3 regions of the Undibacterium sp. RuTC16W genome follow, and region 2 is predicted to be linked to each of the others. Evidence: predicted binding sites of a transcription regulator. Region 2 holds the regulator's gene; each other region holds the start of a gene.
What was found. Region 2 encodes LexA, which represses DNA repair genes until DNA is damaged. Its sites were predicted from a motif close to ACTGTATNNNNATACAGT; they were not measured.
Positions count from the first base shown of each region.

Region 1: recA (recombinase RecA) is a predicted target of LexA. The motif match lies at 2,079-2,096, and genes of this name have one in related genera.
Region 3: imuA (translesion DNA synthesis-associated protein ImuA) is a predicted target of LexA. The motif match lies at 8,402-8,419, and genes of this name have one in related genera.

Region 1 covers NZ_JBMPPE010000008.1:87,101-97,025, forward strand. Annotated here, with positions in the region: gene ACO0K4_RS15585 (DUF2889 domain-containing protein) at 1-88, opposite strand, end outside; gene recX (recombination regulator RecX) at 319-792, opposite strand; gene recA (recombinase RecA) at 936-1,970, opposite strand; gene ACO0K4_RS15600 (hypothetical protein) at 2,407-2,988, opposite strand; gene ACO0K4_RS15605 (DUF4365 domain-containing protein) at 3,077-6,451, opposite strand; gene ACO0K4_RS15610 (helix-turn-helix domain-containing protein) at 6,496-6,903, opposite strand; gene ACO0K4_RS15615 (DNA-binding protein) at 7,185-7,433, shown strand; gene ACO0K4_RS15620 (Tn7 transposase TnsA N-terminal domain-containing protein) at 7,897-8,688, shown strand.
Region 2 covers NZ_JBMPPE010000004.1:247,584-257,508, reverse strand. Annotated here, with positions in the region: gene ACO0K4_RS10080 (sensor histidine kinase) at 1-285, shown strand, start outside; gene ACO0K4_RS10075 (LytR/AlgR family response regulator transcription factor) at 304-1,062, shown strand; gene ACO0K4_RS10070 (hypothetical protein) at 1,310-2,011, shown strand; gene ACO0K4_RS10065 (inorganic phosphate transporter) at 2,153-3,163, opposite strand; gene ACO0K4_RS10060 (DUF47 domain-containing protein) at 3,327-3,953, opposite strand; gene ACO0K4_RS10055 (replicative DNA helicase) at 4,072-5,460, opposite strand; gene rplI (50S ribosomal protein L9) at 5,662-6,114, opposite strand; gene rpsR (30S ribosomal protein S18) at 6,142-6,426, opposite strand; gene priB (primosomal replication protein N) at 6,436-6,735, opposite strand; gene rpsF (30S ribosomal protein S6) at 6,765-7,133, opposite strand; gene lexA (transcriptional repressor LexA) at 7,413-8,081, shown strand; gene ACO0K4_RS10025 (NlpC/P60 family protein) at 8,154-8,807, opposite strand; gene lon (endopeptidase La) at 8,933-9,925, opposite strand, start outside.
Region 3 covers NZ_JBMPPE010000005.1:98,993-108,917, forward strand. Annotated here, with positions in the region: gene ACO0K4_RS11285 (ABC transporter permease) at 1-521, shown strand, start outside; gene ACO0K4_RS11290 (AAA-associated domain-containing protein) at 586-1,887, shown strand; gene ACO0K4_RS11295 (hypothetical protein) at 2,251-2,832, shown strand; gene ACO0K4_RS11300 (error-prone DNA polymerase) at 2,940-6,170, opposite strand; gene ACO0K4_RS11305 (Y-family DNA polymerase) at 6,177-7,727, opposite strand; gene imuA (translesion DNA synthesis-associated protein ImuA) at 7,654-8,385, opposite strand; gene ACO0K4_RS11315 (hypothetical protein) at 8,675-8,902, shown strand; gene ACO0K4_RS11320 (hypothetical protein) at 8,988-9,500, opposite strand; gene ACO0K4_RS11325 (4'-phosphopantetheinyl transferase family protein) at 9,663-9,925, opposite strand, start outside.

The DNA.
Region 1 (9,925 bases), on a different contig from region 2:
ACAATCCGTCGTCACGAGCGAACGCGTCGATCTGGATTGAACGCGTATGCTTCAGCGCACGTCCGATAGTTGTTGATGGTAAGGGCATAATGCCTGCTGGCGGCTATTTCAGAATAAAGAGCCACAATTGCGTGTCGTTACCGCAGCTTCTACGATAACAGCCGCTCCTGCGGCCCTGCAAAAAACCACAGAAGTGTAGCACAAGTGCTCAAGCAATCCTCGTTTACCTAGATGTTTACCCACCAGATTCACGAATTATTTGTATCGACGAGCTACATATCTATGGATAATTTGATCATGATTTCGATATGTTTTTACTTAACTTAGCTCGTCGTTATCAAAGTCATTCTCTCTGGGTGCTCTCATCGCTAATTGAATTGCCTTTTGCGAAAATCCACGTTGTTGCAAAAACCTCGCTTGCTTCGCCCTGTCTATATGATCCACCGCTGTACATGGAAATTTTCTGTGCAATACCTCTATCGCCCGGTCCGACTCTGTAAGACTTATCTCGGCCTTAATGCGAGATATTTCCTGGCTGTCCAACTGATGACTTTGCAACTCAGCCAAAATACGCTGATTACCAAAGCGGGCAATCCTCCGGTTCACCAGAGAATCAGAGAAACGCTCAGCAGATAAATATTTAGCCGCTTCTAATACATCCAATAAAGCCGACACATCATCACCATCTTGTGCATAACGTTGCAGCTTACGCGCCAGCTCGATACGGCTATGTTCACGCATAGACAAGTACCGGAGAGCGCGTGCTTTTAAGCTAATTTGCGGTCTAGGCATAAAATCATAAGCTCAATAAAAAAACGCCGGCACATTCTTTGAAATGCGGATCCGGCGTTCAATGTAGGTATCACAAAGTATGGATGAAATTAGCCAAGCATAACGAACAACGCCGTCGAACCCAACTAAATACTACGTTGCACTTACTCGGTGACAGGTGGCAATAAAGGCACGTTCAAATGCGCACGAACTTTATTTTCAATTTCTCGCGATAATTCTGGGCGCTCTTTCAAATAAGTCCGGGCATTGTCTTTACCCTGACCAATACGCTCACCGTTGTAGCTATACCAAGCACCAGCTTTCTCAATGATCTTGGCTTCTGCGGCCAAATCCAAGATCTCGCCTTCACGTGAGGTTCCTTCGCCATACATGATGTCGAAATGCGCCTCCCTGAACGGCGGCGCCACCTTGTTTTTCACAACTTTCACTTTTGTTTCATTACCAATGACTTCATCACCCGACTTGATTGAGCCGGTACGGCGAATATCCAGGCGAACCGATGCATAAAATTTCAGTGCGTTACCACCAGTAGTTGTCTCTGGGCTACCAAACATCACGCCGATCTTCATACGGATCTGGTTAATAAAAATAACCAAGGTATTGGTACGCTTGATACTACCAGTCAATTTACGCAAAGCCTGCGACATCAGACGTGCCTGCAAACCAGGAAGTGAGTCACCCATATCGCCTTCAATCTCGGCGCGTGGCGTCAATGCCGCGACGGAGTCGATAACGACAAGATCGACGCTGCCGGAGCGAACCAGGGCATCCGTAATTTCCAGAGCCTGTTCGCCTGTATCAGGCTGAGAAATCAACAGTTCAGACAAATTAACACCAAGCTTCTGTGCATAACCCACGTCCAGCGCATGTTCTGCATCGATAAATGCACAAGTACCACCTAATTTCTGCATCTCTGCAATAGCTTGCAGCGTCAGGGTTGTCTTGCCTGAGGATTCAGGTCCGTAGATTTCAACAACACGACCACGTGGCAGACCACCGACACCAAGAGCAACGTCCAGACCCAAAGACCCTGTCGATACAACCTGAACCTCTTCTACAACCTCGCCATCGGCCATCCGCATAACGGAGCCTTTACCAAATTGCTTTTCAATCTGCGCCAGAGCGGCAGCCAATGCTTTGCTTTTGTCAGAGCTGGAATCGGATTTTTTGTCGTCCATGATTTCTTTCGGAAATAGTGCGCTTGGTTATTGTTACGCTTAGTTGTTGGTTACTTAATTTTACTAACTGAGAACAGTGAAATTCTCGTTTTTATTTAATCTGACTATACTGTATAAAAAATCAGTGATTTATGCAAGCACGTTTTTTAAATTCTTCAAACCAACATGGTAACTATGATTCATGCACGTTGCTTCAACTGTTCATTTTCTGTCGATTTTCATTTAACTCTGAATTTTGTTCATCTAATGTCGATTTTCATTTAACTTTGAATTTTTTTCATCTAATTTTGAACTGTTGATTGGAAGTACCGCTTCCCAATATGAAGTCGGTTGCTGAGATGTTGATTGAGCTCCAGCACATTCATGTCTTATGGTGACACAGTGCTATTGATCTATATAAGTAATCCCAATTACTAAGATGTTGTACAGGACTACTTTAAGGAATTGCAATGTTTCCTGAAAGCTCTTTTGCGCGATGAGCTATCTCAAACTTAAGGTGCCTCGCTCTGGTAGAGATTGCCTGACTTGCTTCTAAGACCTTTGAAAGTAACGTCTGCCAGCCAAATTCATTCGCCTTGATGTCAGTGCGGAGAAGATTTTCTTGGTTGCCCCAAAAAATGTTTGATTGTCCATATATCTCGCAAACCTTCTCACTCATCTCCGGGTAATGGATGTCTGCAATTGCCATGGCTTCATGTAAACGCTCGCAATTTTCAAGATAGCGAGATCGGAAGTCCTCAACACCAAGATTCGAAACAGACTGGATGTAACTCATCGTTTGTGAATTCTCCAGTTCGATTCGGGAAAGTATTCGATGTAAAGCGTCTAGTTTCGCTCTTTCGACCGAAAGCTCATTCGTGAAGTGATCATGTTTTAGGCGATCCCTTTGCAGGGTAATGTCCTTGTCGGCGTTACCGCGTGCAATGTTCAGCTGCGTATTTGTAGTAACCTTGGCAGTGATATACGCGGCAAGCGCGCCTGTTACAGTGCCCACAAGGATGGAGAGTTCGGTTGTCATTTTTAGTAAAGGGCAAGAGTCAGGAATGACCATAAGCAATAAAAGTAATGATCTATTGAATACGACTACTAAAAAAAACGGCTCGAAATCATCTTGTCGAAAATTCTAGTTCACTTGCTTTTTTAAATAAACTTTCTCGCCACTTTAAAATGCTTTCTGTATCAAAACGTTCACCATTGAACTCAATTTGTTTGACAGGCTTATTTTTTGTAGATTTTTTGCGAATATAATCGCGAATTTCCATCCATCGAATTTCTCCGCTTGAGCTCCTGACGACAAGCATGACTGGAGCGATTTGATCAGCCCAATACTTCGAATGCCTTTCCTTTTTTATGGAAAATAATTCTTTTCCGTCGACAGTCGTCCTGACATACGAATCCCCCGACTTCAATTGCAGGAACAAAAGTTGCCCGGAAGCCGTTCCGTCATCATTTTTGAACTCAATCTCCATATCGATCCCATGGTCACTAACGGTTTTCTCTCTTGATATTTGGCGAGAAAGTGCCACTTTCGAGATAACTTCACCTACAAGCACTCGTTCTTTGCTCTCGTTGTCTAGCTCTTCATTAGCCACGCCCTCCAAACGACGCACTGTCCGTTGATATTCCGGCGATGTATATAGCTTCTCCAGTTCATCGACTAACAGAACACGGGCGTCACACATTGGACACCCGATATCTTGTTTGCCGCTGTTTTTCCGCTTTTCTGCGGCATCTACGTCTGCGATCGGGTTCGAGCAGTCCTGACAGACATAATGGCGTCGCCGAGTTACACGCGCACCTCGCTGAAGCAAATGGTCATGGACATACTTAACAAAAATTATTTTTTCGCCTAACAGCGTGTCTGGGGAACTGTAAACTTCAATTGAAGCTGCGGCAGAGGCAATTTGCCTAGTCAGCTTCACACCAATTTTTTTCCCACTCTTTGTAGCAAATTCAGCTGCATCTTGCCATAATTGAGCGCGTTTGAACTCGTGCGTATGATTTAGCCGAACGACTAAAGTAGAGTAAATTTCATCCACCACTCCATCAAACCGATAGTTTACAAGTACAGCCGGGTGACCAAGAAGTTCAGGCCTATTGCGTTTGTAGTAGCTTGGAAAGACAAGAAAAACATCTTTCTCGGTAAGCTCCCTCGCACACAAGCCTCGCTGAAGGAGTTTACGATGCATCTCAAGAAGAACAATGCGCTCGTCCTCGAGAGGAAGGCGCTGAAAGCTACCGTAAACCAAATCACCGCCAAGCACTTTTTGCTCGCTGACGCAACCGAGTTCGCTAGGATCGTCACGCATGGTCGCTATTACTGCTTGACTGTATGCATTGATCAACTCAGGTTGAAAAAGCACCCATGCACCAAATTCCAATTCAAGGACAACGCCTGGACCAGAGAGCAGGCTTAATACCGCTTTAAGCTCCGCATCTGCAAAGTTAATTTCATTCGGCTGCAACCTTAGGCGAAGCGCGTCTCGAAGCTCGTTAAATCGCATTAGAACGCGCCCGTCATCCTTTAACCTGACAATTTCAGCCTTTAGACGTTTAAATAAGATGGGAGAGGATCGCCATGGAATACCTTCCCAATTGATGCTTTCAACGATGGCATCCCGGAGTTCGGTACATCCTTTCCCAGTCAGCGCACTCGTCTCAAGGTATTGCAGGAAACCATGCTCCTTTACATACTGTTGTATGTCTTGTCTGCTAACACGAATGGGGCTAGCATCAATTCTACCGGCAACTAAAAGCTTGGCCAATTGCTTATCTGTTGAACGTGTAAGATCACGATCCCATTGGGAAAGGGACTCGAAAACGTTTGTTTTCTGAGCATCGAAGACCAAGATAGCGAGTGCTGTATCATCCATATACAGTTGATGGATGAGTCGTTGGTCCGCTTGCCCACCAAAATCCCAAAGCCAGATCTCTCTATCACCCCGCTCACCGGGTGTTTTGGCAGGAAGCGACCATTGCGTCGCCCACGCCCCTACAGTGGACGCAGCACTTGCCTCCCACTGCTCATGTGCCAACCGTTTGGACAATCCAGTCTTACCCGCGCCACTATCGCCGACAAGCAGTACCTTCGCGTTGGTGTACTGAACCTGCTCTTCTGCTTTTACAAGATTTTCCGAAATGAAACCGCGTTTGTGGATAAGCTCTGATGGAATATTCCACTCGAATAACTTTTCCGTGTCTCCAGAAAATAGAATATCGCCGAAAAAAGCAAGACCACAAGCATCGTTATCGTTGCCGTCTAGAATACGAAGTAGCTTGCCAGTTTCGACCTCCCACAGACGAAGAAATCTGTCACCACCACTGGAAACAAAAGCATATTCATCTGAATGCCAAGCAATATTTAGAACCTTGTCAGTATGTGCATCAAAGATACTAAGACATAGACCAGAGCGAAGATCCCATAACCGAATTGTGCAATCATCTGAGCCACTCAAGAGCATCGTTCCGTTCCCGTTTAGGGATAGACAACGCACTGCACCAGTGTGCCCCTCAAGAACACGAGTGCATTGGCCAGTACGCAAATTCCACACTCGAATCGTGCCATCCACACCAGCTGAGATCAAGGTACTATCGAACGCCTGCACTGAGAGCACAGCGCCGGTATGTCCTCGCAGATCCTTTGACATTTCATTACCGAGATCCTCCCAAATCTGAATGGTTCCGTCATGCATGCACACTACTATTGCGTCGCCAGCAAATCTCGCTGCAGTAAGCGCCTCAATACCTGCGGAGATCGTTCGTATGCATTTTTCGCTAGTCAGATCCCAAATTCTTACCGTGCAGTCCTTCGAGCTGGACATTAGGAGCTGTTTGGTCTCATGAAAGTCTAAACTGTTGATCCAGCGTTCATGCCCTACGAGTTTTAGCTTGAATTCCGTCGGCTTATTGATGTCGATCAAGTAAATTTCGCCAACAACTGTTCCATAGGCTGCGATTCTATTGTGAAGACCAAACTCAATTGTATTGATGAGAGAGGATGAGTTCAATTTACTGCGCTTCTTCGACGGAATACGAGATACATCCTTACCACGCGAAGTTGGTTTTGGTGTGCTGGGCCTACAGACGGCAACCAGTCGCGCAAAAATCTCGGTAGCCTGTCCATCTCGCCACTCAACATATTCTAACTGGCGTAAAGTATCTGGCAATGGAACATCTTCAAGTCGTACTGGAATGAAGCGCCGCTCCTGATGTATGGGGTCACGGAACTTAAACGTTTCCTTCTCAAACTGGTGCCACTGATTTCCCAACACGTGCTCAGAAACAAATAGCAGAAGCACTCTAGATTGATCCAAGGCGTTGTTTCTCTCATAAATAAAGTGATCTGTCTGTCCATCCTTCTGCTCACCGGACCATACACGCAGTCCACCGTCGCGCAAACCTTGAGCTATTAACCCAACAACTGACGCATCTGCCTCGCTATGGCTTAAAAAGACATCATATTTATAGTTTTTGTCCGTCAAGAACTTCTCCTCAGATGGTTATTGATATCCCGCCACATACCTTACTAACCCTGCTTATATTTCTCAAAAGCATCGAATGCGTCGTAAATACGCCAGGCTAATTCAAGTCGAATCTCGTCCGTAAGCACCTCTTTACTCGCCTGAGCTTGCCGCCCAACCTCTTCAAATGCAAAGCGAAATCGATCTCGGATAATGCGATTTCCTGTGCAACGGATTCCAACAAGAACGTAACGAATGTCAATTCCACTGCGATCTAGTGCAATTAGAGCTTCAGAACTTGGCAGCGTCCCTCCTGATTCATATTTTACAATACTAACTCTAGACAAATTGGCAATTTTTGCTAATGTGCTTTGGGTTAACCCTAGACGAGTCCGCTCTTCCAACAATCTTTGTGCTGCTCCCATGCCCAACTCTACTGTGCTCATATCTTCTAAGCTTTCAACATTTTTCAATTTCTAAATAGTACACAATAAGTAAACAAAAAGGATACATAAAGCACACATTTAGAATACATAAATTACATTGAATAGAAAATATATAGGATCAAATAAGTTTTTTAAAAATGCTTATTTGTGAAAATAGAAGGTAATTTCCATAGGCTTTTAATTTAAAAGATAATTTTTCCCTAGATTAATTGACGTAAATATTTGTTTACATTAATCTAATAATTATAATTTCAGGTTTTTCAACAAAAACCAAACTAATTTCATTTGAATTTAAGCAAATTTAAATCATGAACCTCTCACAGACAGCTCTTGACGCAGTCAAGCAACGCTTTTTTGAGCAAGGCATCTGCATTGGAGACTGGGCTCGCGCACACGAATTTGATGCGTTTCTTGTGTATGCCGTGCTTTCTGGTAGAGCCAAGGCAAGACGTGGGGAAAGTCATCGGATAGCAGTCGCACTTGGACTGAAGCCCCAACCGGACCTTTCGAGCATGGAAGCTCCAACAGAAATACTCCTGGTTGACTCTCACTCTTAATCCAGAACACTAATCCCACATAAGGAGAGACTAAATATGAGCAAATAAATAACTAAAGCAAATAAAAAAAGCACCAAGGTCGCCAAACCAAGGTGCTTTCGTTCCGGGGGTTGATTCCCAGATTTCACTTCACATCTGAAATTTACCTGCGTCATTCGTACGCGTCAACCCCTTTTTTATCATTTTTGTGATCGCGTAAAAGCGGGCGGTGTACTCGCACGCCTGTACGCAGGAGAAACCTAATGAAAAAGAGTTCGTATTTCCCTCCGTCAGCCTCACCCTTCCGTCTACGCCTGGAAGCGCACGCGCGCGCTGGCACCATACATCCGCGCGCGCCGCACGTCAGTTTAGTTAGCAGACCCGTTCTGCTATCGCCCCATCCTGGTTGCGATCTCTGTAAGCAATCGCATTTTCTAATTACAAGAACATCCATTACCTTTTCTCTTGCAAGTGGGTGTTGCATATGAAACCCAAGCGCAAAGTAATCACACGATCACCCCATCGTACCGTTGGCCTTGTGTCCTGCGGCTGGCTGCAAAAAGAAGTCATCGAATATGAAAGCCAACTTGAACGCCGGTTCATCCAGAGGATGCTACTCACTCCTGGCGTAAAACGCATTATCGACCAGCCGTTCACTGTGACTTACGGCGAGGAGAAAGACAAATCCTACACACCAGATTTCCTCGTGGAATTTTTTTCAGGAAGGACACTGATTATAGAAGTCAAGCCAGAAGTATTCGTCAAGAAATGGATTGAAATATTCGACCAGGTTTCATCCATTCTCACACAGCGAGTACTTTCATTTCATGTAGTGACGGATCGCATGATTGATCAGGCTGACCTGCCAGTCATGATCGAGTTACTTCTTCGGTATGCACGAGGCAGCGTACCTGATCAATCAGTAGAGGCTGTCCAGGCGGCACTGCGATCGACTGCAGAGTCACTATCAATCGCCGCCGTCATGCAAATGGCGCAAGTCGATAAAACAGTTGTACTACACATGCTCGGCAGAACGATGCTTATCTTCCATGACAGCATTTCGCTGGCTGACGACACCCACATTAAATCTATTTCTTTGGAGACTGATCATGAAAATATTTGCATTCCAAGTTGGCTTGACGCTGCGGCGTGGAACCCAGACGCTGGAGTTCGTGCGCAAGATAGACCAAAACCGAGTTCAGTTCGAAGACCCGATCACTCGCCAAAACTATACGTGGGACATCGTCAAGGTGACGAATCAGATTTTCAATCATGAGTTATCTGTGGTCGGTGCTGACACAATATCCAGAGATCCGAACATCGTCGAAAGCGAAGCATCTGCGGGATTTCTGACAAGTATTGATTCATTGCCCGCTAAATATAAAAGTGAGCTTGAATTCCGGATCCGTATCGTGAAGTGGATCAAAAAAAATGGTGCGTCACGAGGCCAGCGCCAGGCGATCGCAGGAATATTAAAAAAATTCCCGCAGATGCCAGACGAAACCCACAAGCCGCCCACAACATCAACGGCAATGCTTTGGATGCGTTTGTGGGACGAGTCAGGCGAAAATCCTTCCTCTCTAGTTACCAAGAACTTCGGACGATTACGTCAAAAGGCTTTTTCAAGAGATCAAGAGGCCGAGGTTACCAGGGTACTACTGAGGGAATATTTCACACGCAGCCGTCCAACGCTTGAGCACGCCGCCATGATCTTGAACTGCCGGTTAAAGGAGCTGGCTGCCAATCAGTCCCAAGATCAAGTCAAGAAAACCATTAGTCTTTCCTCATTACACAGGCGGGTAATGGAAGTGAATCCGTATATACGGGATGTTCATCGATTTGGTGCAGCATTTGCGCGAAATAAATGGCGTTATTCATTAGGAGGAACTCAGGCAATACGCGCCTTGCAACGCCTAGAGATCGATCACACTATATTGGATATAGTCGTTGTCGCCGATGGTACAGGAATGCCTCATGGCAGACCGGTCATTACCGTAATCATTGATGCCTACAGCAGTTACTGCGTCGGATTCTATATTTCCTTTGCAGGTGCTGGTCTTGCCCCGGTACTCAACGCAATGAAGGTAGGACTGATGCCTAAAAGCGCATATACAGACCACGCTTCATTTCTTACGCAAACTTGGCATGGCTATGGAATTGGCGAAATGTACGTCGTGGACAATGGTCTTGAATTCCATTCCAGGCAATTTGTCTCCGCCGCCACGGAACTCAATACCGATATTCAATACTGCCCGGTCCGACAGCCGTGGTTGAAACCGAATGTCGAGCGTTTCTTTGGCGAATTAGGGAATCATCTCCCGAAACAAGGCAAAGTACTGAAACCCATCGCGAACAGCTTGCCACTCGATCCTCGGAAAACCGCGCGCATTTCGTTCAGCGAATTATGCAAAGGTCTACTGCAGTACTTCGTAGATGTCTATCCCATGAAGATTAATTCTAGGTCATTGACTCGGCCAATCGACTTGTTTCCGGAAAGCTTTGAACAGACCCGG
Region 2 (9,925 bases):
CAATCACTGGTTGAGAACGCGATCAAGCATGGATTGGAAGTTAAAGCGGAAGGCGGCACCGTTCGCTTTCATGCTGAGGTCGCGCACAATAAATTACGCGTCTCCGTCAGTGACAATGGTCTCGGTTTCGGCGCAATGCCTAGCAACGGTACCGGTCTGGGATTACAAAATATTCGCGAACGCTTGAAGCTCATTTACAAAGAAAAAGCACAAATGATCATTACACCCAATCAACCGACAGGAGTTTGCGTTACTATAGAAATACCTTATGAGTTAGCCAACTAATTAACCAGAACTTTTACTATGCCTACAGCGATACTAGCCGATGATGAAAGACTGATGCGCGACCAATTAAGGTCACGACTGGAGCAGGTCTGGCCAGAATTGCACATCCTTGATGAAGCAAAAAATGGCGAAGAGGCCGTACAACTGGTTGATAGCCTGATGCCAGACTTCGTATTCCTCGACATACGCATGCCAGTCAAAACCGGATTAGAGGCGGCGAAAGAGATCGGAGGCAAAGCGCATATCGTTTTCATTACGGCGTACGATCAATACGCAATTGAAGCATTTGATCATGGCGCTGTTGATTATGTATTGAAACCAGCCGACATAGAACGGCTAACCAAAACAGTCGACAGATTGAAAGCACGGCTGAGTAGTAAAGATGAACCAAATGACATGAGCAATATGCTGGCCCAGCTTGCCAAGCAAATGGGTATCGGTACCAAAGTCAATTATTTGCAATGGATACAAGCATCGATCGGGCAGGAACTACGCCTGATTCCGGTAGAGGAAATTTTATTTTTTCAGTCGGATGAAAAATATACCCGTGTACAGACAGCAAGCTATGAGGCGTTAATCAGAAAACCGGTTCGCGATCTCGCTGAAGAGCTTGATCCGGCTTTATTCTGGCAAATCCATCGCGCAACATTAGTTAACGCAAAAGCAATATCAGGTGTTGTCCGTGATTTAAGGGGCCGCCACTTGGTACAGATAAAAGGACTGACAGAAAAACTCGAAGTCAGCCGCAGCTTTGTGCATTTGTTTAAGCAAATGTAATCTGACATTTTTCGAATGCTGCTTCCACGGGCTGAGTAAAGAGGCATTCATAACTAAGTTGATCTATATCGCCCTCTAAAAAAACATATTCCTCTAGTTAAAAAATTACTTATATTGATCATACTGATTTGCCAGGCGAACATCATGGTATCTCTAGCAAATTCAACCGGCTTGCGTAAGGATGTTGCGCTGAGAAAATCAATCCATCAGCTTATCGAAATGGCGAACAGGAAGAAGGAGAATAACAATGAGGAAAAATCAACTATTGTCGATATTGCCCCTTTGTCTCTCTGCACTACTCACTAATGTTGCCTTGAGCCAAAACAATTTTGAATGGCGCTGTAACAAAGAATTACCACAAACCAGTATCGTCGTCTCCGAGTCTGAAGGTCCCTACCTCGTACACAACAACGTTAGCAGCCAAAAATTGCGTACGATGAGTACGAAAACCTACTCCACTGACTACATTCTCGGCCTCACTGCCAGGCACAGTATTATTCAAATCGATTTTGAAGGTCCGATCATTGATGACAAGAACAGTAATCAAGAATGTTTTGCTCCACGTATCGAAATAAACATGGAACATCCTGCAATTAATGTCTATGTAGGCAAAGAGTTTCCAGAAAATTCCTGCGCTTATAACGAAATTCTCGAACATGAAATGCAGCATGTAAAACTTTACAAAGAAAAATTACCTGCTTTAGCTGACCTAGTACGAGCAAAGATGGGCAGACGCTATGAGAACACACCTTTAATCGGCCCTATTGGAAAAACCAAGGAGCAACTAAACGATGAAATTAACCGTGTATGGATGCCATTCGTTAAGAATGAACTGGAGAAAATTGAAGACTTGCAAGCTGCCTTAGATTCAGAGGATGAATACACTAGGCTTAGTTGGTCTTGCCTCGGGCAAGTACAAACAACATTAGGATTCCGGGACCGGCGATGACGCCTCCCAAAAATACAAAAGCCACCGCCATATTAAATGGATGTGGCTTTAATGAGAAAACATACTCCCCTCATGTATTTTTTAAAGACCCTTGTCAATAGTGCGGAATCAACCTTGTTTGTATTGATTTAGCAGGGAGTATTATAGAATATGCCGCCCTATCCACCATGCAATTGCCGCGACAAATGCACTAGCCGGAATAGTCAAAATCCAGGCCCACACAATATTGCCGGCAACCCCCCAGCGGACGGCAGACATTTTTTGCGCTGAACCGACACCAACGATTGCACCCGTGATGGTATGTGTAGTTGATACCGGAATGCCAAAATGGGATGCAACAAACAAGGTGATAGCACCACCAGTCTCAGCACAAAAACCACCGACAGGTTTTAATTTAGTGATTTTTTGGCCCATGGTTTTTACGATGCGCCAGCCACCAAACAGAGTACCCAGTCCGATGGATGCATAGCAGGAAATGACGACCCACATTGGGGGTAACGCATCGCTATTAGATACATAGCCAGCAGACACCAGCAACATCCAGATAATACCGATAGTTTTTTGTGCATCGTTGCCGCCGTGACCAAGGCTGAACATTGAAGCGGACACTAATTGCAAACGCCGGAACCACTTATCAACCTTCAATGGCGTCGACTTCACAAATAGCCATGACACAATCAGCATCATGACCGATCCAAGCACGAAACCCAGCAACGGTGATAACACAATAAAAGTAATCGTGGTCCACAAGCCTTTAGAAACCAGAGCACCAGTACCCGCTTTGGCTACGGCAGCACCGACCAGACCGCCGATCAAGGCATGTGATGATGAGGATGGAATACCAAAATACCAGGTAACCAGGTTCCAAAAAATAGCGCCAACCAACGCACCGAAAATCACATAGTGGTCAACAACAGATGGATCAATTGTGCCTTTACCGATTGTGGCGGCGACTTTCAGCTGAAAAAACAAAATAGCGATGACGTTAAAAAACGCTGCCATCGCGACCGCTTGCTGCGGCTTTAAAACTCCTGTCGATACCACTGTCGCAATTGCGTTAGCGGCATCATGGAAGCCATTCATAAAATCAAATAACAAAGCCAAGATCACCAGTAAGGCGATAACGTACAGGCTCATGTGGACGGTTTGCATGGAATTCACTTCTCTTTTAAGTTCTCATGTCAATTCTCTAAACTCTGAACGATAGAGAACGAGTACTTGTTAAATCTATTAACTTATCTGCCCCGTCGGCTAAGCAGGGGACAGCCACAAACCAAGGCAGGTGAAGGTGGCTCAATCACCCTCACGCTTGAATTTATGCGTTTTCGACAATGATACCTTCAATGATATTAGCAACATCTTCGCAACGATCAGTGACGGTTTCGAGAATCTCGTAAATCGCTTTCAGCTTGATCAGATTGCGCACATCCGGTTCATCACGGAACAGCTTGGACATTGCAGCACGCATGACGTGATCTGCATCGGACTCCAGGCGATCAATCTCTTCGCAGATCGATAACATCTGACGTGAATTCGCCATATTCGGTAACAGCGCTACAGCATCTCTCACTTTTTCAGCGCAAGCCAGGCAGAGTTCGGCGAGACGCTTTGCTTCAGGCGTAATCTCACGGATATCATACAAAGAAATAGTCTGACCAGCATCCTCCAGCAAATCAAGAATATCGTCCATGCGAGTAATCAGCTTATGAATGTCATCTCTATCTAGCGGTGTAATAAATGTCTTATGCAGCAGTTCGATTGTATTGTAGGTAACGGTATCTGCTTGCTTTTCAATTGCTTCGATCGCATGAACCCTGATTTCCAGATCATCAAAATTAGTCATCAGAGCAACCATTTCCTTCGATCCTTTTACGCACAACTCAGCATGCTGATTAAAGAGTTCAAAAAACTTTCCCTCTGTGGGCATCAATCGTCCAAACATTTTTTTCTCACTAAAGTAGTAACACTAAAATTGTGTCGAAGCTACAGGACCTTGTCCCGCAACTTCAGACGCTGCTTCATATTGAATAAATTTACTAAAACTAACGACGAAAAGTCGATTATTCGTTATCGCCATAGACAGACAATGATCCGGTGTAATTATCAAATTTGGTGTACTCACCCAGAAATGTCAGGCGTACGCTGCCAATCGGACCATTACGCTGTTTGCCGATGATAATTTCTGCAGTACCTTTATCAGGTGAGTCAGGGTTGTAGACCTGATCACGATAAATAAACAAGATCACGTCTGCATCCTGCTCAATCGCACCAGATTCGCGCAAATCCGACATAACAGGGCGTTTATTAGGACGTTGCTCAAGCGAGCGGTTCAACTGGGATAATGCGATAACAGGACACTGTAATTCCTTCGCCAGACCTTTTAAGCTACGAGATATTTCAGAAATTTCTGTTGCCCGGTTTTCACCGCCAGAGTTACCTGACATCAGTTGCAAGTAATCGATAATGATCAATCCCAATTTGCCACATTGACGTGACAAACGACGTGAGCGAGCGCGCAACTCAATAGAACTCAGTGCCGGCGTCTCATCAATATATAACTGCGCATCGTTCATTTTTTGAATTGCATGGGTTAAGCGCGGCCAATCCTCATCTACCAAGCGTCCCGTACGCAACCGGTGTTGATCGAGGCGACCAACGGATCCCAGCATACGCATTGCTAATTGCGCGCCACCCATTTCCATCGAAAACACGGCAACTGGCAAACCACTTTCAATAGCAACGTTCTCACCGATATTAATAGAAAATGCCGTTTTACCCATCGATGGACGACCTGCAACAATAATCAAATCACCAGGTTGCAATCCTGAGGTCATACGGTCCAAATCAGCAAAGCCAGTAGGGACTCCTGTAATATCACTCGTATGGTCACGGTTATATAACTCATCAATCCGCTCAACAACTTGCGTCAACAAAGGCTGAATCGCCGTAAAGCCTTGAGCGCCGCGCGCTCCCTCTTCCGCAATCGCAAAAATCTTGGACTCAGCTTCATCAAGCATCTGCTTAACTTCTTTACCTTGCGGATTAAACGCATTCCCGGCAATTTCATCCGAGACAGATATCAATTTACGCAAGACGCCACGGTCACGCACAATCTCCGCATAACGACGAATATTGGCTGCAGACGGAGTATTTTGTGCTAATGCGTTCAGATAGGTCAGGCCACCGGCATCATCAGCCTTATTGATACCGGTTAAGGCTTCATATACCGTGATGACGTCAGCGGGTTTTGTCGCATTAATCAGCTTAACAATCGCCTGAAAAATAATACGGTGATCATAGCGGTAGAAGTCATCCTCACGGATGAAGTCAGCGATCCGGTCCCAGGCGGCATTATCCAATAACAGCCCCCCAAGCACAGACTGCTCTGCCTCGATGGAATGCGGGGGAACGCGAATGGAATCTAATTGCGGATCGGAAGGTGCTTTCATGGCGCGCATTATACCTTTTTATTCAACTTCAAAAACAAAGAAAGCAAAGCAAACGCCTTACCCAAACTATACGCATTTGACACATTAAAGATGGAGCAAGCATGCAAAACATCATCAAAAAATCACTGAACATACATCAAGCTGTTATTAACGTAAAAAAGCCGGGCAAGCCCGGCTTTTTATGCTGCTGAAATAAGCGTATTAAGCGTGTTCGCCCAATACAGCAACAGTCACGTCAACAACGACGTCTGTGTGCAATGCAACAGCAACAGAATGATCGCCAACAATTTTCAATGGGCCTTGTGGCATGCGAATCTGCGCTTTCTCAACCGCGAAACCTTGTTTTACCAAAGCTTCAGCGATGTCAAAGTTAGTCACAGAACCGAACAAACGGCCATCAACACCAGATTTTTGCGAGATCTGAACTGTCAAACCTGACAGTTTTTCACCAGCAGCTTGCGCTACAGCCAAACGTTCAGCAGCAGCTTTTTCTAAGTCTGCACGTTTCGCTTCGAATTCAGCGATTGCAGCAGCTGTTGCACGACGAGCCATACGTTGCGGGATCAAGAAGTTACGTGCGTAACCGTCTTTAACTTTAACTACATCGCCCAGATTGCCGAGATTAACGACTTTATCAATCAGAATAACTTGCATATTTTTCTCCTAGTACCTTGTCGTCAATTACGCTGTGTGCAGATCAGTGTACGGCAGCAACGCGAGATAACGTGCGCGTTTGATCGCTGTGTCAACTTGACGTTGGTACAGTGCTTTAGTACCTGTCAAACGTGCTGGCATAATTTTGCCGTTTTCTTGCACGAAATCTTTTAATGTGTCGACGTCTTTGTAGTCAACTTGCGCTACATGCGCTGCGGTGAAGCGGCAGAATTTTTTGCGCTTGAACAAAGGATTTTGTTGCTGACGCTTTTGTTTCAGTTTGCTTTTGTCAAATTTTTTACCGAATGCCATTTTTGGCTCCTAATCTAGTAAAGTCGTCTCGAAATCAGTGATGTGAAATACGAGACTTTTGCTGTTACGGTTCTTGCGCGACAAAAAACCCGTGAATTGCATAACCACTCCCAGCTCTATCTCCAAAAATCGTTTTGAAATATTGCCTGCTGCAATGGCATTAATTTCAAATTCGACTACACGCTGAGTATTTGCCTGCTCTTGCTTTGAAGTATGCGTCAGTACCGCGGAAGCTATCGGAATTCCTGCTGGCGTATAGCGCAGCGCCGATTTTTCTAAAATACTGGCAACAACTTTAAGCTGATTCACTGATTTATGTTGCGTCCTCTAAAGGTCAACTATGCCGCTGGCGCTTCTACGCGTTGCGTTTTAGCAGCATCTTCTTTCTGTACAGCTTTCATCATTGGAGATGGTGCTGTTTCAGCTTTTTTCATTTTGACTGTGAGGTGGCGCAGAACTGCATCATTGAATTTGAATGCGGTTTCCAACTCGAGCAGAGTCTCAGCATCGCACTCAATGTTCATGCAAACATAATGTGCTTTAGCCAGTTTTTGAATCATGTAAGCCAATTGACGACGGCCCCAGTCTTCGACGCGATGTACTTGGCCACTGCGTGCTACTACAGAAGCTTTGTAACGCTCGATCATTGCAGGCACTTGCTCGCTTTGATCAGGATGTACGATAAATACGATTTCATAATGACGCATATATTCTCCTTGTGGACAATAAAATAGCCCGCCTCGGCGTCAAGACGAGTGCGGGAAGAGGAAAAGCCCATGACTATACTGCACTTTTTGAATTTACTCAATAGTTTCAAGCACTTATTGCGTACGCAGAAAAATTATTAATTTTCAATGCACTTTCCCTGTATCAGACCAAGGTTCTAAATGAAAAAATTTTGGCTATTCAGAAATTTACGCTTATACTGTACAAAAATACAGGCTGCTTATAAACCCAGTCAAACTTTACCCAATTGGAATTCTGACATGCTCAAACTTACTGCCCGCCAAGAACAGATTCTGAATTTGATTAAAGATGCCATTCGAAATACCGGTTTTCCACCGACCAGAGCAGAGATTGCCAACGAACTAGGGTTCCGTTCAACCAATGCAGCAGAAGAGCACTTGCAAGCACTAGCCCGCAAGGGAGTTATTGAAATAGCTCCCGGAACATCCCGTGGCATCCGTCTGCTTGACTCTGCTTTGAGTAATGTCAAAGGAAAATTTAGCTCTGGAACGCAAATGGCACTACCTCACCCTGCTTTGATGCAACTTAGTCTGCCCTTAGTTGGCAGAGTAGCCGCTGGCTCACCCATTCTGGCTCAAGAACATGTAGACACAAATTACCAGGTTGACCCTGCATTATTTTCTGCAATACCTGACTATTTACTCAAAGTCCGCGGCATGTCTATGCGTGACGCAGGTATTTTTGATGGAGATTTACTCGCTGTAAAAAAATCGAGTGAGGCAAAAAATGGACAGATCGTTATTGCTCGTATGGGCGATGATGTGACTGTCAAACGATACAAAAAAAACGGTAACATTATTGAGTTACTCGCTGAGAATCCCGACTACCCCAACATTAAAATTGCTGAACAGGATGAAGATTTTTCTCTGGAGGGTTTGGCCGTTGGCTTAGTCCGCGCCTGGACTTAAGCAAACTTAGCAAGACTCTAAACATGCGCAATCAAACAACTGGCTTGCGCATGTTGATCAAAAATAGTGACTTTATTTTTCAACTATATCCGCCACCTGCAGTACTTCATAATTCGCAAGAAATTCAGCCATTGATTGACAGGTAACACCCCGCTCAGAATGAGCATGCCAGACGTCACCCTCAAAATATATGCCAACGTGGTGGATACCTCTGCCACCTTTTCTTGTGCAAAAAATCAGGTCATGATTAACCACTTCTAATATTTTTTTTGAACGACCAAGGCGACGTTGATCATAAGAATTTTTAGGAATGCTCTTAGCCAAAACATCGTAATAATAGCGCTGAGTAAAACCAGAGCAGTCAATTCCTGCACGAGTTATACCGCCCCATATATAAGGCGTTGCATACCAATATTGAAAAAATACATCAGAACTTTGGCCTAAAGATTCAACAGGAATATAGGCATGAATATCTGCATCAATATTAACTGCAGCAGCAGGAACCCAGCCTATCACTCCATCCCACTTCATAACTAAGGCAAAATCAAGGTGAGCACCAAGTATCCGGATAACTTCTCCGACATCGCACTGAGTTTGACGGAACCGGTCTTTTTCATCGGAGCTCATCGATAAGTAAGCCGGTTCAGGATGTCTCAATACATCCATTAAATATATAGCCCTTCCATACACATCACTGAACCATTGGTCTTTTTTAATATGAATCATTATTTGATTTCTCGATTAAATCCAAAATAAATCCATAGCATCGTGATTTAAATTACGATGCAAATAAAATAGCCGCTGATTTAAACAGCGGCTATTTTCGAGGTAAAACCTAGGAGATTAAACAATCAATGTTTTACGACGCCCGTATCACTGACAGTTTCTGTTTTGGCTGCAGCAGCAACCAAAACTTCCTCATCAGTTAACGCAACCGGCATGCGTTCAAGTGCAATTTCCAAAACCTTGTCAATCCAGCGCACAGGAATAATTTCCAATTTATTTTTTACATTATCAGGAATATCGGCTAAATCTTTGGCATTTTCCTCTGGTATCAATACCGTCTTAATACCACCGCGGTGAGCTGCCAACAATTTCTCTTTCAATCCTCCGATAGGTAAAACTTCGCCGCGCAAAGTAATTTCGCCAGTCATCGCAACATCAGCACGAACAGGGATACCGGTAAAAACAGAAACCAGTGCCGTCGTCATCGCAATACCGGCTGAAGGGCCATCCTTAGGAGTTGCCCCCTCTGGTACATGAATGTGAATGTCACTTTTTTCAAAAACATCATTCTTGATACCTAAGCGCTTAGCACGACTACGAACTACTGTACGAGCGGCTTCAATTGACTCCTTCATGACATCACCCAAAGTGCCTGTACGTATTACGCCGCCTTTTCCGGGCATTGCAACTGCCTCAATCGTTAACAAATCGCCGCCGACCTCTGTCCATGCCAGGCCAACGACCTGCCCCACTTGATTTTCTTTCACTGCAACGCCAAAATCATAGCGACGGACACCAAGGAACTTATCAAGATTCTTAGAGGTGATCGTTGCTTTTTTCTCGCTCTTTTTCAATAAAAGCATCTTCACTACTTTACGGCAAATCTTTGAAACTTCACGTTCCAAGGAGCGCACGCCAGCTTCTCTGGTGTAGTAACGAATAATGTCGCGAATCGCGCTTTCGGACACATTGATCTCGCCGTCTTTTAAGCCATTATTCTTAATCTGTTTTGGCAACAGATAACGCTGAGCAATACTGGTTTTTTCATCTTCCGTATAACCTGACAGACGTATTACCTCCATCCGGTCTAACAAAGCGGGCGGAATATTGTACGAATT
Region 3 (9,925 bases), on a different contig from region 2:
ACTCGCAAAAGGTACAGGCGGTGGCACAGTTTCTGGCGGCTTTTCCGGTTAATCTGATGTTTCCTATCGTGGTGTTTGCGATGGTCAGTTTTGATTTGACGCCGAATATCTGGCTCAGCCCCTTAATGGTATTTGGTACGCAGTGGTACATCTTGTTTAATGTGGTCGCGGGTGCCTCAACCATTCCGAATGAACTGCGTCTGGCAGCGGACAACCTGGGTTTAAAAGGCTGGCTGAAATGGAAGCGCGTGTATTTGCCAGCGGTTTTTCCTAGCTACATCACTGGTGCGATTACTGCCAGTGGCGGCTCCTGGAACGCGAGTATCGTCGCGGAATATGTGACCTGGGGTAAGACGACCCTGGTCGCGGATGGTCTGGGTAGCTATATCAAGCAAATGACAGAGGCGGGAGATTTTCACCGTATCGCCTTGGGTATCGGCGTGATGTGTATCTTCGTGATGTTATTAAATCGCTTTTTCTGGCGCAAATTATATTTGCTGGCCGAAGACCGTAGCCGCTAACGGCGGATGAAAGGCCGAGGCACAACTGCTGATGATGCGCCAGGCCGCATGTGGAGAATAAAAAATGACGCAAAAATTATTGATTGACCTCAAAGACGTTGCCAAATCGTTTCGCGCTGCGGATGGTACCGCACGCCTGGTGTTGGATAAGGTGGATTTTGAATTGAAAGAGGGCGAGATCGTCGCCTTGCTGGGTAAGTCCGGCTCGGGAAAATCAACCTTATTACGTATCATGGCAGGCTTGATCCCAGCCGATCATGGCAAGGTGGACTATCGTGATAAACCGATTTTTGGCCCTGTTGCCGGTATCGCGATGGTGTTTCAGTCTTTCGCCTTATTCCCGTGGCTGACCGTGCAGCAAAATGTCGAGCTCGGTCTGGAAGCTCAGGGCGTACCTTCAGACGAGCGCGAAATGCGTGCCGATGCCGTACTGGAGTTGATTGGCCTCGCTGGTTTTGGCGGCGCCTTACCACGCGAATTGTCCGGCGGGATGAAGCAGCGTGTCGGCATTGCCCGTGCGCTGGTGACCAATCCGGATATCTTGCTCATGGATGAGGCATTCTCCGCCCTTGACGTACTGACGGGCGAAACCCTGCGTAACGATATGCTGGAGTTGTGGGAAGAAAGTCGTATTCCGACCAAAGGTATTTTGATCGTATCGCACAATATCGAAGAGGCCGTGATGATGGCAGATCGCATCATCATTTTGTCTAGCGACCCTGGCAGCATACGCTGCGAGGTCAAGATCGATCTGCCTCGCCCGCGCGATGTCGAGTCGGTCGAAGTCCGCGCCTTGATCGATGAAGTATATGGCCTGATGACTATGCGTCATGCCCAAGAAACTGTCACCGGCGTACCGATTTCCAAACATCTGGGATACCGTTTGCCAGAAACCGATGTCAGTCGTATCGAAGGCGTACTTGATCTGCTTGCCGATGCGCCGTTCAACGGACGTGCCGACTTACCGCAGTTGTCAGAGGAAGCAGAAATTTCCGATGAAGACCTGTTCCCGACCTACGAAGCCCTGGGCCTATTGGGACTGGCAGTGATCGAGAAGGGTGATATCAGTTTGACGCCATTGGGCCATCGTTATGTCGAAGCTGATCAGGCGCAGAAGCAAGAATTGTTTGGCCAGCAGTTGCTGACGCACGTACCGCTGGCATCGCATATACGCCGCAATCTGGAGCAGGAAACAAACGGAAGTTTGCCGGAAGAACCTTTCCTTGAACTACTGTCTGAATTCTTGAAAGCCGATGAAGCCAAGCGCGTACTGGAAATCGCGATTGAGTGGGGACGTTATGGTGAAGTCTATGAGTATGACTACCACACAGGACGATTGACCTTGCCTGAGCCGGAAGAAAGCTGATCTGGCTTTTGAGTTGGTGAGCATCTGAATTGATGTGGTGTCGAGTGCTCAATTTCTTTTGACGGCACGATGTAAGAATGAGACTTTCATTCGATATATGAATATACTCCCTTCTAGTATTTTTTCATTGCCTGTATAGATATTGCGGTAATAAGGCTATTTTCTAAAAAATATGGGGGAGTATATGTGCTCTTGCTTTGTTTCAGACCATGCACTGCAATCCGAAAAATATAGGATAGACATCGAATTGTTGTAAAATAGGCTACATTGCGTCTGCAATCATTGGTTGATTTCTGATGTCGATTCCCTTTATCTTTGCTCGTATCAACCATCCTTCATCGTGTCATTTAACTACTCACTTTTATGAAAAAAATTCTTTCCTTTTGCGTTTTACTATTTAGCTTAAACACCTGTTTTGCCGAGGATTACCTGGATGTCGTCACCAGCAAATCTTGTGCATGTATCGACAAAATTCCAAGTAATGCCGATAAGAGAAATTTGAAGATGCAAATGGGCTTTTGCATGCTGGAAGCTTTTTCGAAAGATGATAAAGACAAGTTTAAGAAGGAATTCAATCTCGATTTTTATCAGCTCGATAAAAACGGCGAAAAAATCGGTACGATCGTTGGTATGAGGATGGCGACACAGTGCCCTAAAACTGTGATGGCGATGGCGAATGCTGACAAGCAAGCTGATTCCGATATGCTGAATGGCACGATTACTAAAATTGAAAAAGATAATTTCGCGACTTTTTTCCTCAAAGATAACGAAGGTAAAACAACGAAACTGTATTGGCTAGGGCCGGTGCAAACCACGATGGATTTGCCAACGATTTATCAAACGCTGGTAGGTAAGACAGTAGAAGTTCAGTACGAGAATAAAGATATCTTCGATCCTAAGATTGGTGAATACCGACAATTCAAAGTGATCACCAAACTCAAGTAACTCCAATGTTTTTTTACTCCCTGCGGTCTGTTCAAAGACTAAGCAGGGAGTAAATGTTTTCATTCGTCAAATTCACAAGCGTGCGCCTGATGCACATCTGACGTAGTTCAACAAAAATCCCGGCTCCCCGTTTGCAGCGATCCCAGCAGATGGGACATATCGACCAGACGTTTGGCGACCAGATGACGGACTTCTCCTTCGCATTGCCAGATGCCGTAGACGCCGAGCAGCGGTGCATTGAGTACTTCACGACGCTGCTTCTCTACCAGACTGGGCCAGATAATTACATTGACTGGCCCAGTCTCGTCCTCAATGGTGATAAACAAAACACCGTTCGCTGTACCTGGTCGTTGTCGTACCGTGACGATGCCGCAGCCTCGTGCAAACTGACCTTGCTGAAAGGTGTTGAGCATCTCTGCCGGTAAGAAACGCTTGCCGAGCAGTTGTTGGCGTAGCAGCGCAACCGGATGACGTTGTAAGCTGAGTCCCATTGCCCGGTAGTCACTGACAATTTCCTGACTTTCGCTGGGGGCCGTCAGAGGGGGCGTCTGTTCGGTGACGCTGACGACGCGCAACAAATCCTTATCTGGCACAGCGCCTGCTGCTTGCCACAAGGCTTGCCGGCGATGCCCTGACAAGGCGGCCAAGGCATTGCTGGCCGCCAGTGCCTGCAGATCCTGCCGGTTCAGTTGCGCCCGGCGTGCGAGGTCGTTGACGTCGCTGAAGGCAAGCTGCTTGCGCGCTTGGGTAATGCGTATTGCGGTCTCTGCCGATATGCCGGATAGCAGGGAGAAGCCCAGCCTGACTGCTGATTGCTCTGTGTTGTTATACGGGTTAATACTGCGGATGCCGTGGGCATGTGCTTCTAAAGTGGAGTCCCATTCGCTGATATTGATGTCAACCGCCAGAACCGTAACCTGATGTCGCCTGGCATCTTGTATCAACTGCGACGGGGAATAAAATCCCATCGGTTGAGAGTTCAGTAAAGCACATAAGAATACGGCAGGTTCATGACACTTGATCCAGCTGCTGGCATAGGCGAGCAAGGCAAAACTACTGGAATGACTTTCAGGAAAACCATATTCACCAAAGCCTAGCATCTGTTGAAAAATTGCCTCCGCAAATTCTTCTTCATAACCACGTCTGACCATCGTCTTGACGATGCGGTCGTGATAATGCTGTAAGCCGCCTTTACGCTTCCAGGCTGCCATGGCACGTCTTAACTCATCAGCTTCGCCCAACGTGAACTCGGCTGCGATCACGGCGATCTGCATGACCTGTTCCTGAAAAATCGGAACTCCCAGGGTTCTGCCTAATGCTTCTCTGAGTTCTTCTTTCGGATAGCTGACAGCTTCACGGTTTTTTCTGCGTTGTAAATACGGATGTACCATCCCACCTTGTATCGGCCCGGGTCTGACGATTGCGACCTGGACCACGAGATCATAAAATACTCTGGGTCGCAAACGGGGCAGCATACTCATTTGCGCACGTGATTCAATTTGAAATACACCCACCGTATCGGCCTTGCAAATCATGTCGTAAGTGACCGGATCTTCACGCGGGATATCTTGCAAACGGCTAGGGCGGCCAGGCAAGCTGGACATCAATACCAATGCACGCTTCAGCGCCGACAGCATGCCGAGTGCCAGTACATCCACTTTCAGCAAACCTAAGGATTCCAGATCGTCTTTATCCCATTCAATGACGGAGCGATCTTTCATCGAGGCATTCTCTATCGGTACTAGTCGCGATAGCTTGTCACGCGAGATGATGAATCCGCCAGTGTGCTGGGACAGGTGACGTGGAAAGCCTCGCAACTGACTGGCCAGACTTGCCCATTGCTGTGCAACGGGGCCTTCAGGGTCTAAGCCGTTTTCAGCAAAGCGTAGTAATAAATCCTGCTTCCCGTCAAACCAGCGATGCGATTTGGCAACCGTATCCACCAGTTCCAGATCAACGCCAAGTGCCTTACCTACTTCACGTAAAGCACCACGTGAACGTATGGTATGTACCGCAGCCGCAATTGCTGTGCGGTCTCTGCCATATTTTTGATAGATATATTGAATCACTTCTTCACGTCGCTGATGTTCAAAGTCCACATCAATATCGGGTGGTTCGTTACGTTCTTTGGACAAAAAACGTTCAAATAACAAGGTACTGCTATTCGGATCAACTTCGGTAATACCCAGGCAATAACAGACGACAGAATTCGCTGCCGAACCCCGGCCCTGGCAAAGAATCTTGATTGAACGGGCATGCCGGACGATGTCATAGACCGTTAAAAAGTAGGGTTCATAAGCCAGATCATTAATCAGATGTAATTCGTAGTCGATGCGTTTTGCGACTTTGTCCGACATCCCATGAGGGAAGCGCTTTGCCGCGCCGGTGGCGACTTCTTGCTTGAGATAAGTTGCTGGCGTATGACCTTTGGGGACGAGTTCTTCGGGATATTCGTAGCGCAATTCCGTGAGAGAAAATTGACATAGGCTGGCAATTTTGACGGACTCTGCCAATGCCATTGCCGGATAAATATTCGCTAGCCGTAGTCGTGATCGCAAATGCTGTTCAGCATTCGGTGCAAGTGCATAGCCGCATTCGGCAACGGGACGGCTCAGCCTGATCGCTGTCAATACATCTTGTAATGGTTTGCGCGAACGGACATGCATACAGACATTGCCAGTTGCAACGACCGGTAGCTGGTATTGACGGGCAATCGAAATAACGGTGTGGCGATGTACGTCGTCCATGGCCTGATATAACAAAGTGAGACTGATCCAGACACGCTGGGGAAAGGTTTTTTTCGCCCACGCAGCTTGCTTTGCCAGCGTCTCTGGATTCGCCGGATAGTCAGGAACCAGCAGGATTACGCAATCGGGCAAACCTTGCAGGTGAGCGTATTCTGCCAGTGGATGACTAAAGTCCTCCTTTGTAATCAGGTAGCGACCTTTGCTAATACGGGTTCGTGCCAGTGTGATGATTTCAGATAAATTGCCGTAACCTTCACGATTTTGAGCCAGAGCGATCAGTGCTGGCGCGGGAATATACGTGTCCGCCACATCGTCTGCATCAGACCTGGTCGTATCGGTGAGCTTAAAGTACGACCCGATAAGCAACTGCAGTGCGGTATCTTTAACAGCAACATGGGCGCGTACGACACCCGCCAGTGAACATTCGTCCGTAATCGCCAGCGCCTTATAAGTGAGCTGTACAGCCCGTTGCGCCAGCTCTTCTGCATGCGAGGCGCCATGTAAAAAGCTGAAATTGGATTGGCAAAATAATTCGGCATACTCAGGCAAGGAATAGATTGGCGCATGGCTGAGCGGAGGTGTTGTCTGCATGATGTTTTATCCAAATAAACCATGCACAAACCAGCTGGCACCAGCGTCTGACTGCTCACCCAGACGCTCTCTATAAATCCAGTAACGAATATGACCAGGGTTTTCCGCAATAAAGTAATCGCGAGTCACGAGTTGCCCGTTCCACCAGCCAGCCTCTATCCGCTCGGCACCAGATAATAATTTTAAGGGCGCATCGTAATATGGCCGGTGATGACGGATCGTCAAGGGAAGCGCCTTCTCAAATAACCAGACCGGACGCACTGCCTGATTGGGTACATTGGATATATTGAGTATTCGTGTCGACAAGGGCTGTGACTTTAAGGTGTTTTTCTTTTGTGCATGGACGACGGAGACCCAGGTATTGGCAACTTCTGGCCGATGATCCTCTTGTAGTGCGGCTTGCAATACCTGATCATCCCCCAGTCGTGCAACCAATAGTTCCAGCAGACGGTGATGGTCTTCTGCATAGGCTTTGGGTTCTGGGAAGAGGGTGGCATTTGCTACCTGTCTTGTCTGTACCTGACTTGCTGCAAGGCTAACGACAATGACTGGTGCCTGAAGCTGGGTTGTTGCGAGCCTTTCTTTCAACAGTCTGAGCAGATGATCTTCACGCCAGATGGGTTCTGCCAGCTTGAGATTGAGATGCGTCGGTGCCATTGCCTGACGACCGCGTTCATGTTCGAGGTACAGATCAATTTGTGATACGGCGAGTTGCTTGACTGCCAGCCAGCCCATCAGTTGTATGAGCAGACTGTGAATGAACGCCAGAATCATTTCTGCATGTTCAATTCTGTCCGGTAATTCTGTGCGGCTCTGGAATTGCGGTGGGACAGTGATCCATTCAAACACTTCGGTCTGGTGTCCATATGCACGATCCATGAGATCAAGAATTTGCACGCCACAGCGACGCTTAAGTCCGGCGCGAGGCAGCGTTTGCAGAGATCCCAGCGTAGTGCAAGCGATACCGCGCAACCATTCCAGCCAGAGCTGTGCTTCGGGTAGCAGAGCGACAGGTAATTGATCCAGACTTTGTTGAAGTTTTTTTAGTTTTAAAACACGCTTCAAGGAGCACGTTTTTTGTAAATGAGGCCTACCCATTATCCCGCTGCGCGCCAGAAGCCACGCACCCATTGCGGTTGGAGCACAACTCAAAGAGATGCTCATACCCATGACCTTCATGCTATGTCGTATCAGATGGCATAAGCGGAGTATGCCGCCAAACAGTCGCAGACTTGCACTGACCTCCATCAGCAGGCAGTCATGCGTCGCATAGGTAACTTGTGGCGTGTATTGCAGTAGTGCCATCGCCACTTGCTCCAGGCATCGCTGTTCTAAAACTGGCTGGCGCGTATAAAGCACGACGTCTGGTAGCAGCATTTGTACGCTGGCTTTTTTCATGGCGTGCTGAGCGCCTGCTGCTAGTGCGCCGGAGGATGCGCAGCTGAGGCGATTTTGCTCCAGCACGACTTCAGTCTCATCAGAATTAATGCGCCAGTTCGGGCGAAATACTTCTAGCTGCAGCAGAGGCAGATGTAGTGCGATCCACAGAGGTTTCATTCAGTGCCTCAACAGGCGAAATAGGTAAATGTGAAAACAAGGACGGTAGCGCCAATAACAAGGGCTGTTCTCGCTGAACACCGCGCCGTTTAAGGAATTGAATCTGTATGCCATCAATAACCGGCGTGAGATGTAAGCGCAAAGGTGCCGGTGAGGGCATTTCTGCACAGATGCTGGGCCGCATCATAAAAAAAACGGTATCTCCGCTTTGTGCTGCCAGATGTAATCGTCTCAGAGCCTCAGTACGGATATGTGTTTGCCACATTAATAGTGCCGCGCAACTACCGCTGCGTAAGACCTGTTCTGCTGCCCATAAGGCATCTCCCGGTTTTTTGCAGCGTATCCAGAGGCATTGTTTAAGCGGAATTCCGTAGGCATGTAAGGCTAACAGCTGCGGCTGATGTGGTGGTTGCATCAGCACAATGGTGCGCTTATCTGATTGGAGGAGCTGTGCCAGGCCAGGCTGCAAAAGACGCAATTCAGCGCTCCCATACTGCTTGAGTAGTAGTTCATTTAATGAGCCGCGAGGCCAGCCCCCCCCGGGTAATTCTCTCGATAAACTCGGAAAAGTGCTGTTGATACAGGGCGTCGTGCTACTGGCTAATTGCGAGGCGCGCCATAAAGAAGGATGAATGTGATCCGGAGAATCGGTAAACATAGAGGCTCAAATAAATACTGTATATATATTCAGTATAATATTTAAAGCGCTTACTTTTCAATAGCTTAGAGAAATACGAAAATAAATAAAATACTGATTGCATATACAGTATTTTGTGATAAAGTATGTTTTGTGGCATCCATTTGCAATGGTCTGGTATCGAGCTGTAATGCAAATGTTGTCGCTCAGAAGAGTTAAGAGATTTATTTAGTCGATAAGTTATTGAGCGAGACGTACATCAAACTTATCCATCGGATTTATTCATTTACTGATTGGGAGATGATTCAACATGGCACACCTTGACAATTCATTTGACGGACAATTTAGCCTGCAAGTCGCACCAACCTCATTTTTAATGCGCCTGAGTAGTCGTGAGATTTTTGTATGTCGTGATTTCCGCCGACGCTACTATCGTGTCAATCCTTTGATGGATTTTTCTACCGGTATCGAGGCGGGTCATCTGGAACTTTTGTTGTTCCGTAAATGGCTCATTATCTTTTCTAAGGCCAGATGGTAATTCGGTTATTTCTAAACTTCCTGAATGCCGGATAAGGTAAATAGTGTTTACTGGTATTTCGTCGTGTTTTGAGATCTCTAGACTGTCAAAAACGAAGTCTGCGTTCGCTTGGGTCAAATAATGGATCTGGTCCATTCTCTAATTTTTTGACAATCCCTGACTGATCAAAATAGATAGTCATCAAGGAATTCCAGACGCCGCTTTCCTTATATGGATAAGACCAGGCTTCAAGTGCGACACGCGGGTAATAGCTTGTCTCCTCTGGCGCGCCAATGATCCTGATGACCGCATTTTTATCCATGAAGCCTATTTTGATATCAGCAAATTTTTGTGAAGTCAGTACTTGTTCATACGAAATAAGTCGCCCGTCATGATCAAAGCGTGCCATGTGAGTAGCCTGAGCCATTCTGCCACGCATGTATTCCCATAGGTGTAGCTCACCATCTTGATAAACGTGTGTTGGCTTACCTAGTTCAAGTACAACTTCTTGTTCTGTTTGCCCCGCCTTTACGCTGCTCAGGCCATAACTGACGCAGGACGACAAACTCAATGCAATGATTGAGATGAGACTACTGGCAAGGAGGCGAAGGAGTTTCATGGCAAGCTTTAGGTTTTATTGAGATGTAAACGCATGCCTGAAGCATCGTTTTTTTGTAGCGTCTTTCCACACTTTGCAATACTGGGCGAATCACTTTATCGTGGCTGGCAAAGGCTTAGTGCTAGATTTCTCGGTTAAAGGATTTTTATAAATACTTCTATCCTAAACCTTATTTGTAAATGCGGTTTTCTGTGCAGAAAAAGCGATGCTGCCACAATAATTCTCGGGTAAATCAAGCTGGTACGCAGGCATGACTTGTAACTGAGTATGCCGCCCGGCGGCAACCGTATCTGACCATTCGCTTAATGCCATACCCGCACATTTATAGCGGGCCTCCAGCATAGTCCATTCTTGTGCAAAGCTCAGTAGCTGTTGTTCAGGCGTCAGGCTGCGTATCATCTGATGGCGATCCGGGTCCAGATAAA